3 regions of the Aeromonas popoffii genome follow, and region 2 is predicted to be linked to each of the others. Evidence: riboswitches for the same ligand, from Rfam matches in the RefSeq annotation. Region 2 holds a riboswitch; each other region holds the start of a gene.
The links. Region 2 has a riboswitch for cyclic di-GMP ahead of gbpA (N-acetylglucosamine-binding protein GbpA). Riboswitches for the same ligand answer to the same signal wherever they lie in the genome.

Region 1 (5,876 bases), 750 kb from region 2:
GAGATAGCGGCAGTGCTGTCGGTAAAAACAGCTAACTGATTGAATTTTGACTAAACGCGCCAGTCGGCGTTATTTTTGGGTTGACAGCAAAGCGGGTGATGCCTATCATGCGCCTCCGTTGCCGGAGATAACTTCGTCAGCGCCGAGGTGAGTTGGGGTTATAGCTCAGCTGGGAGAGCGCTTGCATGGCATGCAAGAGGTCCGCGGTTCGATCCCGCGTAGCTCCACCAAATTCTCCTCGAACAATCTGGAATCAAAGGGGTTATAGCTCAGCTGGGAGAGCGCTTGCATGGCATGCAAGAGGTCCGCGGTTCGATCCCGCGTAGCTCCACCAGATTCCAAATTGGCAATTGCAGTACCCAGGGCAGTGCGGTGTGTATCACCCAGGCCGACCTTTGTGGGGTTATAGCTCAGCTGGGAGAGCGCTTGCATGGCATGCAAGAGGTCCGCGGTTCGATCCCGCGTAGCTCCACCAGATTCCAAATTGGCAATTGCAGTACCCAGGGCAGTGCGGTGTGTATCACCCAGGCCGACCTTTGTGGGGTTATAGCTCAGCTGGGAGAGCGCTTGCATGGCATGCAAGAGGTCCGCGGTTCGATCCCGCGTAGCTCCACCACTATTTACGGTAAATGGCCGCCAGAACCATTTGTTGAGTACGAAATTTGGGGTTATAGCTCAGCTGGGAGAGCGCTTGCATGGCATGCAAGAGGTCCGCGGTTCGATCCCGCGTAGCTCCACCAATTTCTTGTAACAAGAAGCCAAAAGGCCACCGTTATCGCGGTGGCCTTTTTGTTTTGGCTCATTTTTCGTCCAGCCCGTCTCTTGCCCGTAAAAAAGCCCGCATCGCAGCGGGCTTTTGGCGTGATGGCAATGCCGCATCAGCCGCGGCGACGACGCCAGGCCAGCGGCAGCAGGGCCAGCAGCAGGGCGCCCATGGCACCGCCGCCGCCATTGCTCTCTTCTTTCAGCTTGAGATCGACGATGATGGGATCATGGTCGGAGGCGCTGAACGGGTTGCCGGACTTGATCATGTCGCCGCTGAAATCACGGCCGTACTCGAACAGGTTGCTTTCGAACGAGTTGATGTGCCAGTCGGCAACCGCGACTACCTTGCTGGCCAGTGCCGGGTTGGCGAGGGCATAGTCCAGGGTGCCGAGTTCGGCCTCGTAGCTGTAGGAGATAGCCTTCTCCTTGTTGAACCTGACATTCATGTCGATCAGGCCATAGCTCTTGCTCACTTCGCTGCCGGTCTGCTCATAGACTTGCTCGCCGAGGAAGGTCCGGGAGGCCGAGACTATCTTGCGCTGACCTTCGGTCGGAACATAGTCGGTCAGCACCCGGATCGCATCTTCCCTGGCGTAGGAGTTGAGGTCACCCACCAACATGACCATGCCCGGCAGCGTGTTCACCGCGTCGCCCAGCACCTTGGCGGCACTGACCCGGAACTCGGTACACTTGCCCTGCAGATCGGCCGGCTCCTTGCCATCCAGGTTCTCCAGGCAGCCGGATCCCTTGGATTTGAGGTGGTTGACCACCAGGGTCAGCGGCTCCTTGCTGCCCTCGACGGTGAAGCTCTGCACCAGGGAGTCACGCTGGGAGGCCTGTTTCTCGACTCCTTTCGCGTCCTGGTATTTCTGTACCGGCAGCGTGATGACGCTGGCACCCCCCTGCGGCGTCAGCTTGGCGGGCCGGTAGATCATGGCCACCATGATGGCGTCGCCGCCGAAGAAGCGCTCGTCGCCAAGCAGCGCCTTGGGCAGGGCCACGAAGGCGTACTGTTTGTCAGCTTCCTTCTGTTGGGCGTTGAGGCTTTGCACCAGATCACTGATGGCGGAGTGACTGTCAAAGCCGTTGTTCTCCATCTCCATCAGGCCGAGCAGATCGGCATCCATCTCCGTGATGGCGTTGACTATCTTGGCACGCTGTTTCTGGAAGTCCTCCAGGTTTTTGGCGCCGCGGTTGCAGCCCTTGGCGCTGTCCGCATCCGCCTGATCCTTGCACAGCACATTGAGGGCTCCCCCCACGCTGGAGTGGCTGGTAAAGTAGTTGAGCACGTTGAAGCTGCCGATACGCAAGTCGGTGCCATCGGCACGGGCCGGTGCGCTCTGGCGATCGTTATCGCTGGTGCGCAGCAGATCGCCGGCGGTGATCACCTGATCCTGCGGCACTATCAACCGGTATTCGTTGTAGCTGTAGCCCACCAGCGCATCCAGATTGACCGGGGCATCGCCGATGCGCAGATAACCCTGCTCCGGATCCCAGCCCGGCAGCCAGGGCAGTTTGCCATCGGCGGCCTTGAAGTCAGACTCGAGGAATACCCGGTTGCGGGCATTGGCCCTGGCCAGCGCCTTGGCTTCCTTGCTGTCGGCGGCATGCAGCTGGGTCGGCTTCATCAGCGGTGCCTGGTGTGACAGCACCAGATTGTTGCGTTTGGCGGCGTAGTCATAGCTGAAGTTGCGGCTTACCTTGAGCGCGCTGTCAGCATCAAGGCGTACCCGCATCCCTTCGTGACGCTCCAGCGCCCGGGCCAGGGTCTCGTTTTCCAGTACCCGCAGCGGCGCGGCGGCAGGCACAGAGCCCTGAGCGAGAACCTGCAGACGCGGGGCGCCGCTGTCAACGACCGGCTTGAGCTGGGTGTGGTTGTAGTACTCCTCGACCTTGGCCTCCAGACAGACTTCGGCACCCGGCTTGATGTCCGGGTACTTGCTGGCGAAGTTTTTGTCGTTGAGGTAGACGAAGATGCCATCCGACGTCTGGGGGTTGTCATCCCCTTGCAGATCCTGCAGGTAGAAACCCTTGTTGATACTCTCACCAAGTGCCGTGACCACCGCCTTGACCGTGACGCTCTGGGCGCTTTCGAACTTGCCATCGGGGATAAGGGGACTCTTGCCACCAATGCCCTGGATGACGGGGATGGGAGTGAGGGCACTGTCAGCCGGGCAGCTGAAGCTGGCGGCATGGAGGGATGGGGAGGCGATCGCAAGCCCCACGGCCAGCGACAGCAGGGTACGTGTTCCTTTCATAACGGTTCCTTTTTTATTTTTTGCCAGTGTTTCCATAGCCTTGGCACCTTGACCAAGGGCGCGCATTGTCACATTTCTGGCACGTCATACCAGTGAGCCAACGCACATTACCGGGATGCAAATGAGGGCAGTGCTGGTTTTTTTGACCTGACTAACGTTATGAAATTAATGACAAAATCATTAATTCACTGTTCTCGGGAAAGTGTGATCTGGCTTGCATCCACATATTTTTCTTCGAGAATGAAGATTGAGACTCTGCTGGTTGATTCCTATACTCGGCTTGTTCCTCACGGAACCCAGGTAAAGGGCAAACCGGTCGAAATGCCGGGACGCAATGCCTCCGGTCTCCAGATCAGTCGATCCAGATAGCGGGGCTTCCCAGGGTGAAGGTGGTGTTTGTGGCACGTCCATTGCCAGTTGTCTGCTCCCATCACGCCGGTTGCGCTTGTTCTTTGCCCTGGTGACCAATGCCAAGACAAAACAAGGAAGATAACAATATGCAACAGACCTTAAGGCCCAGCAGGCTTGCCATGCTGGTGGCCCTGGCTGCCATGCCCGCTTGGGCACAAGCCGCTTATCCCGCCTATCAGGCCGGCACCGCTTACAAGGCTGGCGATGTGGTCAGCAACGCAGGCGCTCTCTACGAATGCAAAGAATTTCCCTATTCCGGCTGGTGCGGGGCATCCCCCTATCACTATGCCCCCGGTGTGGGTGCAGTCTGGGCCGATGCCTGGAAGCTGTTCAACGACGGCGGCACGAATCCGGGCCTTGGGCTGGCAATCAGTTCGCCCGCCCTTGGTAGCGTTTTCAACGAAGGTGTACCCGTGGCCCTTGCGGTCACCCTGAGCGGCAACAGCAGCGCCCTGGTCAAGGTCGAGTATCTGATCGATGGTCAGCAGGTGGCGGTCAGCAGCGGGGCCCCCTGGTCGGCCAGCTGGGTCGCTACCGGTGTCGGCCCCCATCAACTCAAATCTCGTGGGCTGGACAAGGATGGCGCCGTGCTGAGCGAGGCGGATGCCAGCTTCAGCGTCAATGCCGTGGTCGCGCCAGAGGCGCCCGGGGTGAGTATCAGCAGCCCGGCCAGCGGTGCCAAGGTGACCCTGGGGCGCAGCGTGGCGGTCAGTGGCAATGTCACCGATGCCAACAATGACGTGGCCAGGGTCGAGCTCTACGTGGATGGCAAGAAAGTCGGTGAAGACGTCAGCGCCCCCTGGCAGGTGAGCTGGACGCCCCAGAGCAAGGGGGCTGCCGCCCTCAAGCTGGTGGCGACCGACAAGGAAAATCTGGTGGGCGAGTCTGCCCAGGTCGATGTGCAGGTGGAAGAGGCGGCGCTGCCGCCCACCGGTGGCAACCTCTCTTGTGACATTCGCCAGATCTATCGCCCGGACGGTTACGAGTGCATGGGGGATGACCACGCCCGCCGGGTGATCGGTTACTTCACCTCTTGGCGCACTGGCAAGAATGGCCTGCCCGCCTACCTGGTGAACGACATCCCCTGGGACAAGCTCACCCACATCAACTACGCCTTCGCGGCGGTGGACGAGCAGAGTCACCAGATCAAGGTGGATGATGCAGCCACCAAGCTGACTTGGGATGGTGTGCCGGGCGCCGAGATGGATCCCGAATTCGCCTATCAGGGCCACTTCAACCTGATCTCCAAGTACAAGAAGCAGTATCCGGACGTGAAGACCCTTATCTCGGTAGGGGGCTGGGCCGATACCCGCGGCTTCTACACCGCCACCACCAAGGGCGACTGCTCGGTCAATACAGCCGGCATCAACGCCTTTGCCGATTCGGCGGTGAGTTTCATCCGCCAGTACGGTTTCGATGGGGTGGATGTGGACTACGAGTACCCCACCTCCATGAAGGATGCAGGCAACCCCAACGACTTCCCGCTCTCCAACCAGTGCCGTGCCAAGCTGTTTGCCAACTACGAGGTGCTGATGAAGACACTGCGGGCGCGGCTCGACAATGCCGGTATCGAGGATGGTCGCAAGTACATGCTGACCATAGCTTCACCGGCGTCAGCCTACCTGCTGCGCGGCATGGAGAACTTCCAGGTCACCCAGTATCTGGATTACGTCAACCTGATGACCTATGACTTCCACGGTGCCTGGAACCATTTTGTCGGTCACAATGCGGCGCTGTTCGACAACAATGCCGACCCCGAGCTCTCCCACTGGGGCGTATACAATCAGGCCCAGTTTGGCGGTATCGGTTACCTCAACGCCGCCTGGTCTGCCCACTACTTCCGCGGTGCGCTGGCGGCCGGCAAGATCAACGTGGGTGTGCCCTATTACACCCGCGGCTGGCAGGGGGTGAGCGGTGGCACTCACGGTCTGGGTGGCAAGGCGGCCCTGCCGAGCCAGAACGAGTGCCAGCCGGGCACGGGTGGCAGTACGATTCCGTGCGGCAATGGTGCGGTCGGCATTGACAATATCTGGCATGATCTGGACAAGAACGGCAAGGAGATCGGCGGTGGCGCCGTGCCCATGTGGCATGCCAAGAACCTGGAGCACGCGGCCAGCCTGGGCATCACAACGTTGCCAAGTTACGGCACTGCCTGGGGTCTGGATCCCAACAACCCGGCCCACGTGATGCAGGGCAAGTACGTCCGTTACTACGATGACAAGGCGCAGGCGCCCTGGCTCTGGAACGATGAGAAGAAGGTGTTCCTCTCCACTGAAGATGAAGAGTCCATGGGTCACAAGCTGGACTACATCATCAAGCGCGGGTTGGGTGGCGTCATGTTCTGGGAGATGGCGGGCGACTACGCCTTCGATCCGGCCAAGAACGAGTACGGCATGGGCAGCACTCTGACTACGCTTGCCTACGAGAAGTTTGCCAAGGCAA
Region 2 (5,876 bases):
CGCTGACGAAGTAACGCAGGTTGTGGGGCAAGAGCGCCGCCTCCCCCTTGGCCGCCTTGAGTTCCGCCAGGCTCTGTTGCACCCGCTGCTCGGTGCGGGCGATGAAGTCATCCAGCACAGCAAACAGCTGCGCCGGGCTCATCTGCTCGTTCTTGCGCACCTTGTAATCGAAATAGTCGCGATAGCCCATGGCGCGGGCGAAGCGGTTGCGAAGCAGAACTATCTCCAGATAGCCGTTGTCGACCACCCACTGCTCCAGGGTATGGAACATGGCGAGTGCGCTCTGGCGCACCGCTTCATCGGCGCTGGCAGCCAGTGCCGTGCTGGCGGCGGGCAGGCTGCCGGACACCTGGCGGCCCTGCTCGTCCAGCAAGGTCAGCTTCAGCTCCCGGCGACGGGCGAACAGCGCCGCCTCGGCTGCTACCAGCTCGTCCATCAGGGCGGCAGCCGCCGGATCCTCGATGACATTGCACTCGAAGAAGGCAATCCAGCCCCCCAGACCTCGCTTGAGATCTGTCTCTTCGGCCAGGGCCTGCATCTCCCTCAGTACCGGCAGGCGCGCAGGATCGGCACAGAAGGCCTTATAGGCCTGCTCGGCGGCGGTAAAACCGGCCTGATTGTCACTGGTGCCCATGTAGGTGGACCAGAACAGGTCCTCCTTGCGCCTGTGTACCTGCAGGTAGTCGGCGTTGAGCTGGTTCAAGTAATTCCTGGCAATGGAACTCATAAATTCCCTCTTGTTATGGGGCAGCCCCCTGGGGCGCCCACTCCTTTTTTTGGTGAAATGCCAACTCATTCACACTTTTTGCAAATAGGGCAGGCAAATAGTGCGCCGGGATGCGCACAACCACACTACCAAAAGTGAGGGTTTCTGTCTGCTGGCTATACTAATTGTCAACACGCTCAATTAGCGTTCAGTCACCACAAATCATTGAAAGTTAATTAAATGTTAACACCGAAATAATCAGGGCCATCGTCATGACTGGCCATAACCAGACCCGTACGGGAAAGAAGGAATAGCTTATGTTCAAGCTCGGTGATATCGCCGTGAGCCGCAAATTGATGTTGCTGCTCTCACTGGCACTGGTCGGCTTTATCGCACTGCTGCTCATCTCGGCCAGTGCCTTGCATCGCAATCTGATGAGTGAGCGGGAGGCACGACTGCAGGCTGTGCTGGATCTCGCCATGAGCCGGATCCAGGCCCTCGCTACCACACTGCCCGCCGCTCAGGCCCAGGCCGAAGCCAAGGCCATGCTCAGCAGCATGCGCTTCGATGGCGACAACTATCTGTTCGTGATCGATGAGACCCGCCACGTGGTGGTGCACCCCACCAAACCGGAGCTGGTCGGCCAGCAGATGGGAGAGAGCGGCACAACCACCGGGGCGCACTGGCAGCGCATGGTGGATCTTGGCAAGGGGGGCCAGCATGGCCGGCTGGAATATCAATGGATTGCCCCCACGGGTGAGACGGCCCAGAAAATGTCGCTGGTGGCGGGCTACCAGCCCTGGGGCTGGATCCTGGGATCCGGCGTGCCGCTGCAAGACATCGAGGCCACCATCTGGTCCCAGTACCAGCTGATGGGAGGCGCCACCCTGCTGGTGATCCTGCTGATGGGGCTGCTGGGTTTTGCCATCAGTCGCTCCATCGTCAATCCGCTGGCCGAGATCAAGCGGGCCATGCAGCAGGTGGCGGCCGGGGATCTGGTGGTCAGCATACCGATACACGGCAAAGATGAGCTGGGTGTCGTCGCCACCTGCACCAACCAGGGGCTCGACGCCATCCGTCACGCACTGATCGAGGCCAGCCAGGGTGCCCGCAACGTGGCGGATGCCGCCCTGCGCATCGCCGCCGCCGCCGAGCAGACCAATCAGGCGGTCAACAGCCAACGGGATCAGCTGGCTCAGCTCGCCACCGCCATGAACGAGATGAGCGCGACCATCTCGGATGTGGCGGGCCACGCGGAAAATACTGCCCGCGATACCCAGGATGCCACCAACGAGGCCGGGCTCGGCAACCGGGACGTGCATGCCAGCGTGCATGGCATTCAGGCACTGGCCACCGAGGTGGAGCAGGCCACACTGCAGGTCAATCAGCTCAAGGAGGGGGTGATGCAGATAAGCGAGGTGACCACCGTCATCAGCGCCATCTCGGAACAGACCAACCTGCTGGCGCTCAATGCCGCCATCGAGGCAGCCCGCGCCGGAGAACAGGGACGCGGCTTCGCCGTGGTGGCCGACGAGGTGCGCCACCTGGCGAGCCGTACCCGCCAGTCTACCGAGGAGATCCAGAGCACCATAGCCCAACTGCAACAGCGGGCCGTCACCGCCGCCAGCGCCATGGATGCCAGCCGCAAGCTGGCGGCGAGCAGCGTCAGCCAGTCGGAGAAGGCAGGGCAGGATCTCTCCCTCATCGTCAATCACATCCAGCACGTGAGCGATATGGCAACCCAGATAGCCACCGCCGCCGAACAGCAGAGCATGGTGGCCGAGGACATGAACCGCAACGTCAGCGGCATCAACGACTCGGCACTGGAAATGTCCCAGTCCGCCTCGCAACTGGCCCAGGAGAGCGAGCTGCTGGCCGGCCTCTCCCGCAGCCTGGACGAGCGGCTGGCGGTGTTCAAACTCGGCAACACCATAGACCGGCAACGGGCGCCCCTGCATCCGCAGACCGGTCAAACCGAACGTCCCCGCATTCGCCACTGATCCGTCCGGCCCTGTCGCAATGCCCATCCCTGCCAGCCTCGCTGGCAGGGTTTTTTTATTGATAAAAAATGTCGTTTTTTTGCATCTTATCGAGATGATTCACGACATTCAGCAAGGTGAGTAGCTTAAATATACATTTAAGAACATCAAGTTAAGCATTTGCACCACGCCAACGCGGTTAAGCTCAAACATTTATATTTAATTATTTAATCAAAACTAGTCATGATGGGATTGTCGTCAAACGAGACGGCGCGACCCTTTATGTAGTCATTTGGCAAACTGGTTGAAAGGCCAGGACGCAAAGCCTCCGGTCTAAAGACATGTCGTCCAGGATAGCGGGGTTGCCACACGCAGGTGTGTATAGGGGAACTCCCCTGCCAACTTGACTGCCCACATCTATCGAACAGAGGACTGTATGGCAGCAAAAATCCAACTCAATCATATCGCGACGGCGCTGGCACTGCTGGCCAGCGGGGGTGTGCTCGCCCACGGCTATATCAGCCAGCCGGAATCGCGCAACTATCTGTGCAAGACCGGTGGCAACAGCCAGTGTGGCGCAGTGCAGTGGGAGCCCCAGAGCGTGGAAGGCCCTTCCGGCTTCCCGCAATCCGGCCCTCAGGATGGTCAGATTGCCTCGGCGGGCAGTCCGAACTGGAGCGAACTCAACGCCCAGACCAGCGATCGCTGGGCCCGGCGGGAAGTGCAGGCCGGCCCCTTCGCCATCAGCTGGACCTTCACCGCCAACCACGTCACCCGCAACTGGCGTTACTACCTCACTAAACAGGACTGGAACCCGAACCAGTCGCTGACCCGCGCGGCCTTCGATCTCACCCCCTTCTGCGTGGTGGATGGCAACATGGTACAGCCGCCCAAACAGGTCACACACAGGTGCACCCTGCCAGAACGCACCGGCTATCAGCTGATCCTGGGGGTGTGGGAAGTGGGCGATACCAGCAACAGCTTCTACAACCTGATCGACGCCAACTTCAAGGGTGGCACCCAGCCACCACTGAGCTGGAGCCAGGGCGGCACCATCTACCCTTCCACCGATCTGGCGGCCGGTGACAGGGCCAGAACCCTGGTATTCGACGCCAATGGCGTACGCCCCGATCTGCAGACCGAGCTGACCATCACCACCACGGAACAGGGCCAGAAAAACAACTGGGCCCATGCCCTGGCCAGCAAAATCAATACCGAGCAGAGCCAGATCCGCGCCGGTCAGCAGAACGCCGACGGCCAATTCAACCCTGTCTACGGCCAGAACCCCGTCTACCTCAAGGCAGGCAGCACGCTGGAACGCGTCGAGATCCAGCTCGAACAGCTGGAGCCACCGGTGGGCAACGACATCAGCGTGAGCGGTCTGGAGAGCGAATACCTGCTCGACAACGGCAGGCTGACCCTCGACTTCACCGTCACAGCACAAGGGGATCTGGCCGTCACCAACACCCTGTATGACCACGGTGGTGTGGCCAAGGGCCACTCCTCTGCCGACATCAAGGACAGCAGCCAGAGCTTCACCATGCCGCTAGCGGGACTCAGCGCCGGCCACCATCAGCTGGTGATCGAGGCCAGGCCGAAGGCGGGTGGCGAAGCCCTGCAGCAGACGCGGGATCTGATGCTCAAGGATCCGTCCGGTGGTGACTACCAGTTCACCTTCCCGGAAGGGCTCAAGTCCTACACCGACGGCACCAAGGTGCTGCAACCCAAGAACGGCAAGGTCTATCAGTGCAGGCCCTTCCCCGCCAGTGGCTGGTGCAGCCAGTGGTCAGCCAGCACCACCCAATATGAACCAGGCATCGGTACCCACTGGCAAGGCGCCTGGATTGCGCTGAATTGATCCAGCGCCAAGCCATCACGCCATCACGAAAACGGGGAGCCACTGGCTCCCCGTTGTGTATGGTGTGACAAGCCTCAGATCTGGAAGTCGAGGGCCGGCTCGCCGCCCATGGCGCGAGCCTGAATGTCCGCCAGCGCCAGCTCGGGGTTGCAGAGCTGGATGAACTGCCAGGCGAAGTTGTGCTGGAACTGCCCCTGCTTGAGACCGATCCAGGCGGTGTGCGGCGCAAACAGCCGACTGCCGTCGAGCTGCACCAACCCCTTGTCACGCTGGGTGTCGAACGCCATGTCCGCCAGTATGCCGACCCCCATCTCCAGTTCGACATAGGTCTTGATGACGTCGGAATCCTGGGCGGTCAGCAGGATCTGCGGCGCAATCCCCGCCTCGGCAAACGCCTCATCCACCCGCGCCCGTCCGGTCAGCCCGGCCTGATAGGTGATGATGGGCCAGTTCGCCAGCGCCGCCAGTGTCAGCTCCCGCTCGGCGGTGAGGGGGTGCTGCTCGGGCACCACGATATTGTGGTGCCAGCGGTAATAGGGAAACGCCACCACCCCTTCGCTCTTGTCGAGCTGCTCGCTGCTGATGCCTATGTCCACCTCGCCAGCCTGCACCAGCCGCACTATCTCCTCCGGGCTGCCCTGGTGCAGCTCCAGCTGCACCAGCGGAAACTGCTCACGAAAGGCCTTCACCACCCGTGGCAGGGCGTAGCGTGCCTGGGTGTGAGTGGTCGCCACCAGCAACCGGCCCGATTCGCGATTGGCAAAGGTACTGGCCAGTTTGCGGATGTTGTTGGCGTCGTTGAGGATGCGCTCGGCGATCACCAGCAACTCCTTGCCCGGCTCCGTCATGCCGAGCAGCCGCTTGCCATAGCGGATGAACAGCTCTATCCCCAGCTCCTCCTCCAGCTCGCGGATATGGCGGCTGACCCCGGACTGGGAAGTGAACAGGGCATTGGCGACCTCGGTCAGGTTGTAATCCCGCCGCGCCGCCTCCCGAATAATACGTAACTGCTGAAAATTCACGTCATCGCCTCCTGCGCTGACTGGCCGGTCGGGGTCGACCCCGCCGCCGTTTTCTTGTTATCTGCCTGACCTGACTCCTCATCGAGTCCGGCAACGGCCTGACACCCTTGTATCCCAGGCGGGCTCACACCGCCATCCTATCTGTCCATTTCAATCGTCGATGACCGTCAGATCTGGTAGTCCGGATAGAGCTGAGCCTGTTTGGCGACCAGTCGTACCCCCTGACCCGATGTGAAGGCTTTGGCCTCCTCCTTGCTCAGTTCGGCCTCGAAGTGTGCACCGTTTGTATCCCCATTGCCACGCAGTTCCAC
Region 3 (5,876 bases), 1.2 Mb from region 2:
GCGACCCCGATATCAAGCCAGACGCCGGACTTGCCAGGCTCATTGCCCTGATTCCACCATTTGGCCTGCCAGCGGCGACCACCGTGATTGACCAGATCGCCGCCGTTATAGGCAGCTGCGGTATCCCAGCCCAGCTCGACCTTGCTCTCGAGCTGCCACTGATCGGCCCCTGGGGTGGGCTCATTGCCTCGGCTCCAATACTTGGCGCGCCATACCAGCTGGTTGTGGCTCACCTTCTCGCCACCGCTGTAGGTGGTCGTGGCCTTCCAGGCAGGCCAGTTGGCGGCATCGGGATCGGTGGCATTGCAGTCACCGCCACCGCTGACCGGGGTCACGGTGAGGCGGGTCTTGGCCTGGGCATCCAGCGCGCCGTCGGTCACGGTGACCGTGAGGTCATAACCGGCCTCCACGGTCACGTTGGGGCCTGTCACCACCAGGGTCTTGCTGTTCTGACCGCTGGTGGTCAACCCGGCCGGGACGATCCACTGATAGCTCAGGGTGTCGCCGTTGGGATCGCTGGCGTTGGCGGTGATGGCCACCTGCTTGCCGGCCTCTACCGAGACCTTGTCCTGCACCGTCACCACAGGCGGCAGGTTGGGTTGCGGCGCCTTGTTGGTCACTACCAGCCGATCCTTGGCACTGAGGTTGTGATCGTCGGTCACCGTCAGTTCGAACACCAGATTCACGTCCTGGCTGACCGCGTCGACGCTCACCTTGGCCTTGGCCTGGTTGGCATCGCTCAGGGTCGCCTTGGGACCGGAGATCTGGGTCCAGCTGTAGTTCAGCACGGCCCCTTCCGGATCGCGGGAAGCAGAACCATCCAGCACCAGCTCGGCCGGGCCCGTCACGACGATATCATTGCCTGCACTGGCCACCGGCGGCTTGTTGACCGGCGGTGTTGTGCCTTCCCCGTTGCCCAGCCCCTCGTGCATGGCATTGAGAATGTCGCCATTGTCGGCATCGATTTCCCAAGCGAACATGCCGCCGAGCTGGTTGGCCAGCACATATTGCCCCTTGGCCTTGACTGAACGCTCGTCATCGAAGGTGATGAGCTCGCCGGTGGAGGCCTTGAACACATAGGGCGCCTCGGCCGCCTCGTCGTAGCTGTACTGCCAGTCCCCGGCCATCTTGCCCTTGGCGATGCCGCGATAATCGATGACCCCCTTCTCCCAGATCCCTTCCGCCTCGCTGCCCGCAATCGGGCCGGTGGCGGTGCCGGTGAAGGGGTTGTTGCCCTGATAGCCGCTGACACCGGTCCAGCCACGGCCATACATGGCCGCGCCTACCACGACTTTGCCCGGATCCACGCCCTGGCCCAGCAGCGCCTTCACCCCCTTGTCGGTGGTGTACTTGGTGTTGGGATCCCAGCTCGCCTCATAGAGCGCGGTCTGGTGGCCCAGCCCTGTGTTGGTCCAGGCACCGTTGAAGTCGTAGCTCATCAGGAAGAGATGATTCATGTATTGCTGGGCAGCGCGATAGTCCACCTTGGCAATCTTGTCACCGCCAGCGCTGATGGCGGAGGTGAGCTCGTAGGTGCGGCCCGTCTCTGCGCTCAGCTCATCGAGCATGGCGCGCAGCTCCTTCATCAGCAGCACATAAGTCTCGCCATCAGAGGCGCTGCCCAGTTTGGGGTTGGCCCCCTGCCCCCCCGGGAACTCCCAGTCGATATCCACCCCGTCGAAGAATTTCCAGGTCTGTAAATACTCTTTCACCGAAGCGACGAAGGTGTCGCGTTTGGTCTTGTCACCGAAGAAGAAGAAGGGGTCGGAGAGGGTCCACCCGCCGATGGAGGGGAGAATTTTCAGGTCAGGATAGGCCTTCTTGAGCGCCATCAGGTTGCCGAAGTTGCCCTTGTAGGGCTCGTCATGGGCGGTAAGGCTGCCTTGCGGCATCTGGATGGCCGCCCAAGGATCGTGGATGGAGACCTTGAAATCCTCACGCCCGGCGCAGGATCGTTGCAGCGCCTCGAAACTGCCCGCGATCTCTTTCAGGCTGTCGTTGATGCCATTGCCGCCGCAGATGGGAGTAAAGCCATAGAGTATGTGAGTCAGGTTCTGGGCCGGAACCTTGTCCACGGTGAACTTGCGGCCATAGACACCCCACTCCACGTAGTAGGCCCCCACCACCTTGCCGGACTTGTTGGCGTAAGGCTTGTTGTTCTCCTGCAGCGGTGCCTTGAGCGGCACCAGGTGGCTGCCGTCGGTGTCCGCCACCAGGATCGCTTTTTTGTCGGAGAGAGTGCAACCGTCGGCGTTACACAGGGCCACCTGCATCTGGTAGCGGCCCCCCTTGGTCACCTTGAAATTGGCGGTGCCGGCGGCGGATGCGGCACCGGACCACACCTCCTTGCCATCGAGTAACACCTTGGCCGTCTGGCCAACGTCACCGGACCAGAGGTTCCAGCTCACGCTGACCTGGGCGCCATCCTTGTGGACAGTCACCAGCTTGTTGTAGGAGGTGGCGGCTTGATCCACTTCGACGATGGCGAACTTGGTTTCGCCCCAGCCTATGGTGGGTTTGCCGGGTGCGGCTGCGAACGCGGAGGAGGCACACAGGCCCCCGACCAACAATGCCAGTAATGAGGGTTTTGGACTTAACATAGTTGAATATCCTTATTTCGTTCTTGGAATAAACAACGAAAAAGGCAACGCCAACCTGACAGGTCACGTAGACAACATCGCACCATGGCTTGGCCCATGGGCGAAACAACCTGTGGTGGCCCCGCTATCTTAGGTACTGCTGACCCTTAGACCGGAAGCTTTGCGTCCCGAACTTTCGTCCGGTTTGCCTTTGGCACAACTTGATTTGCGACAAAAAATAATCGCCAGTTGACTATAAGAAGTTAAATAAGGAAGGGCAAACCAACGACCGGTTATTAATAGACCACATGTGATCGATAAAGAGCCTCAAAAGAGAAGAAACAGCGCCTCATTGAGCAAAAAAACACCAACCCTACCCCCTCAAGGTCGCGATTAAAAATAAGACGAATTACTTGTTTCGTGATCATCATCAAGTTTGGCCGGCCGCAATATGCTGTTCATCAGCGCCCGCAACTTGAGCGGTTTGACCGGTTTACTGATATAGCCGTAACCGTGTTCACGGATCTGTGCCTGCAACCCGCTCTTGCGATCCGCGCTGATGATGATGCCGCCGATGTCGTTGCCATGGGCGAGGCGCAGCATGTGCAGCGCCTGCAAGCCTGTCTTGCCGTCATCCAGGTGGTAATCGGACAACACCAGCTGCGGCAGGAAGCCACCGGCGATGAGATCCTCAGCCTGAACCAGGCTCTGGGCGCAGACCACCTCGCAGCCCCAGCGCCCCAGCAGGGAGTGCATGGCGATGAGGATATCGCTCTCGTTGTCGATACAGAGCACCCGGACCCCCTCCAGCTGGCTGTCCCGCAGGGCGGGGGCCGCCACCTGCGTCGTTGCGACAGGACGGGTCGCCAGGTTGAGGGTGATGGCAAACACGGATCCCCTCCCCGGCCAGCTGCGCAGAGTCAGGTTGTGGCCCAGCACCAGGGCGATACCGCGGGCGATGGCGAGCCCCAGCCCCAATCCCTGCTCCTTGGCGGTGCGGGAGTGATCGAGACGGGAGAACTCGTCGAAAATGTCCTCCTGCTTGTCGGCCGGAATGCCGGGGCCGTTGTCCCACACCTCGATGCTCACCTTGTCCCCCATCCGGCGGCAACCGAGCAACACACGGCCGCCCGGGTTGTAGCGAAACGCATTGGTGAGGAAGTTTTGCAGCACCCGGCGCAGCAGGCGCACATCGCTGTACACGGCCAGCTTGCTCTCCACCACCGAGAACTGTATGCCCCCCGCCTGGGCCAGCACCCCGAACTCCGCCTTGAGGTTGGCAAGCACGTCGTGCAAGGCGAAATCCAGCTTCCTGGCCTTGAACTTGCCTGCTTCGAGGCGCGAGATATCGAGCAGATCCGTGATGAGATCCTCGGTCGCCCCCAGCGCATCGTCGATGTGACGGGCGATGCGGGCCGTCTCATCCCGGGGCGGCAACATCTCCAGCAAGGAAGAGGTGAACAGCCTGGCGGCGTTGAGCGGCTGGGTCAGATCGTGGCTCACCGCCGCCAGGAAGCGGCTTTTGGAGTGGTTGGCCCGCTCCACCTGCTGGTTCACCAGCAGCAGCTGACGGTTGAGTTCGGAGAGCTCGTGAGTGCGTTCAGCCACCCGCGCCTCCAGGTGTTCGTTGGCTTCGCGCAGCACCCGCTCGGCGTCGCGAAACGGGGTAATGTCGGTAAAGGTCATGACGAAACCGCCAGCTGGCATGGGGTTGCCCTGCATCTCGATCACCCGGCCATCGGGTCGCTCCCGCGCCGAGATGTGGGGGCTGCCACGCAGCATGAAGGCGACCCGCCGCGCCACATGGGCCTCGATATCTCCCGGGCCGCACAGCCCCTGCTCGGCGTTGTAACGGATAATCTCCTCGATGGAACGCCCTGCCTGAATAAGCCCCGGCGGATAGTGAAACAGATCTATGTAGCGCCGGTTCCAGGCCACCAGCTTGAGCTCTCTGTCCACGACCGAGATCCCCTGCCCCATGTGTTCTATGGCCCCCTGCAGCAGGCCACGGTTGAAGCGAAACACATCTGAGGCTTCGTCCACTATGGTGGCTATCTCCTCCAGCTGCATGTTACGCCCCTGCAGGGCCGAGGCCAGCACCAGCCGGGCGGACGAGGTGCCGAACACCCCCGCCAGCAGCCGCTCCGTGTGAGCAATGAGTTCGGCCGACGCCTGCATCTGGGGCGCCAGTGTGCCGCCCCGCTCGCCGGCGAAGCGACCGAAGGCCCGCTTGACCCGGCTCGAGCCGACGAAGCGGGCCGCCAGCATCTCCAGCTCCTTGACCGAGACCCGCGCCTGATAGAGGGCCGTGGTATCGCGGCTCGGCTTGCCGACGAAGTTAGCCGCCTGCAACCGCTCACTCACCGCCGCCCGCGACAACAGGGAGCCCATCACATAGCCGAGCAGGTTGAGCAAGAGGCTCAGAAAGATGCACCAGGTCCCCAGGCTCAGATCGCGGAAGGCAGGCCAGTCCGGCGGCGCCAGCAGGGCTTCCAGCGGCGAGCCGGCCAGCAGGCCGCTCTCTGCCAGCAGGGTCGCAAACCAGAGGCTGACCCCGAGGGCGAGGCCAAGATAGACCCCCTTGCGATTGCCGTGCCGCCAGTAGAGGCCGAGCAGCAGGGCCGGTGCGAACTGGGCCACGGCGCCGAACGACAGATAGCCGATGCGCGACAGGCTGGTGAGATCCCCAAGCCAGAGATAGAGCCCCCAGGCCGCCAGCAGGATCAGCAGGATGGCACCCCGGCGTACCTGCAGCAGCAGGCGCACCAGCCGCTCGTCCCGCCCCTGCTGCCAGAAGCGGCGCAGCAGCACAGGCAGCACCAGATCGTTGCTGACCATGATGGCCAGGGCTATGGTAGAGACGATCACCATGCCGGTGGCCGCCGAGGTGCCGCCAAGAAACGCCAGCATCGCCATGCCGTCGAAACCGAGTGACATAGGCAGGCTTATCACATAGGTATCAGAGGCCATGTCGGCCCCCACCCACTGTTTGCCCGCCAGCGCCAGCGGCCAGACGAAGAGCCCCATCACGAACAGATAGAGCGGGAACAGCCAGCGCGCCCAATGCAGATCCTGGCCCTGGTTGTTCTCCACCACAGTCACATGGAACTGGCGCGGCAGGCAGATGACGGCGCACATGGCGACCAGGGTGTAGATGGTGAGCTCCAGCAAACCGCCCGGCGTCACCGCCACCACGGCATCGAGAAAGTCGCTGGCCACCAGGGTGCGAGCCTGGCTCGGCTTGCTCAGGATAAGCCATAGCGCGAAGCCCCCCACAGTCACGAAGGCGAGCAACTT

Region 1: another riboswitch for cyclic di-GMP. It lies ahead of WJM78_RS16500 (glycosyl hydrolase family 18 protein); the one in region 2 lies ahead of gbpA (N-acetylglucosamine-binding protein GbpA).
Region 3: another riboswitch for cyclic di-GMP. It lies ahead of WJM78_RS03295 (glycosyl hydrolase family 18 protein); the one in region 2 lies ahead of gbpA (N-acetylglucosamine-binding protein GbpA).

What each region holds. Positions count from the first base shown of each region.
Region 1 is NZ_CP149129.1:3,616,323-3,622,198, reverse strand. Features, by position in the region: tRNA gene WJM78_RS16530 (tRNA-Ala) at 155-230, shown strand; tRNA gene WJM78_RS16525 (tRNA-Ala) at 259-334, shown strand; tRNA gene WJM78_RS16520 (tRNA-Ala) at 400-475, shown strand; tRNA gene WJM78_RS16515 (tRNA-Ala) at 541-616, shown strand; tRNA gene WJM78_RS16510 (tRNA-Ala) at 665-740, shown strand; gene WJM78_RS16505 (ExeM/NucH family extracellular endonuclease) at 879-3,023, opposite strand; cyclic di-GMP riboswitch class I at 3,320-3,405, shown strand; gene WJM78_RS16500 (glycosyl hydrolase family 18 protein) at 3,554-5,876, shown strand, end outside.
Region 2 is NZ_CP149129.1:4,369,376-4,375,251, forward strand. Features, by position in the region: gene WJM78_RS20265 (M3 family metallopeptidase) at 1-727, opposite strand, end outside; gene WJM78_RS20270 (methyl-accepting chemotaxis protein) at 1,024-2,706, shown strand; cyclic di-GMP riboswitch class I at 2,970-3,055, shown strand; gene gbpA (N-acetylglucosamine-binding protein GbpA) at 3,122-4,543, shown strand; gene cbl (HTH-type transcriptional regulator Cbl) at 4,618-5,565, opposite strand; gene WJM78_RS20285 (hypothetical protein) at 5,562-5,693, opposite strand; gene WJM78_RS20290 (sulfate/molybdate ABC transporter ATP-binding protein) at 5,733-5,876, opposite strand, start outside.
Region 3 is NZ_CP149129.1:692,204-698,079, reverse strand. Features, by position in the region: gene WJM78_RS03295 (glycosyl hydrolase family 18 protein) at 1-2,600, opposite strand, end outside; cyclic di-GMP riboswitch class I at 2,712-2,799, opposite strand; gene WJM78_RS03290 (PAS domain-containing hybrid sensor histidine kinase/response regulator) at 2,973-5,876, opposite strand, start outside.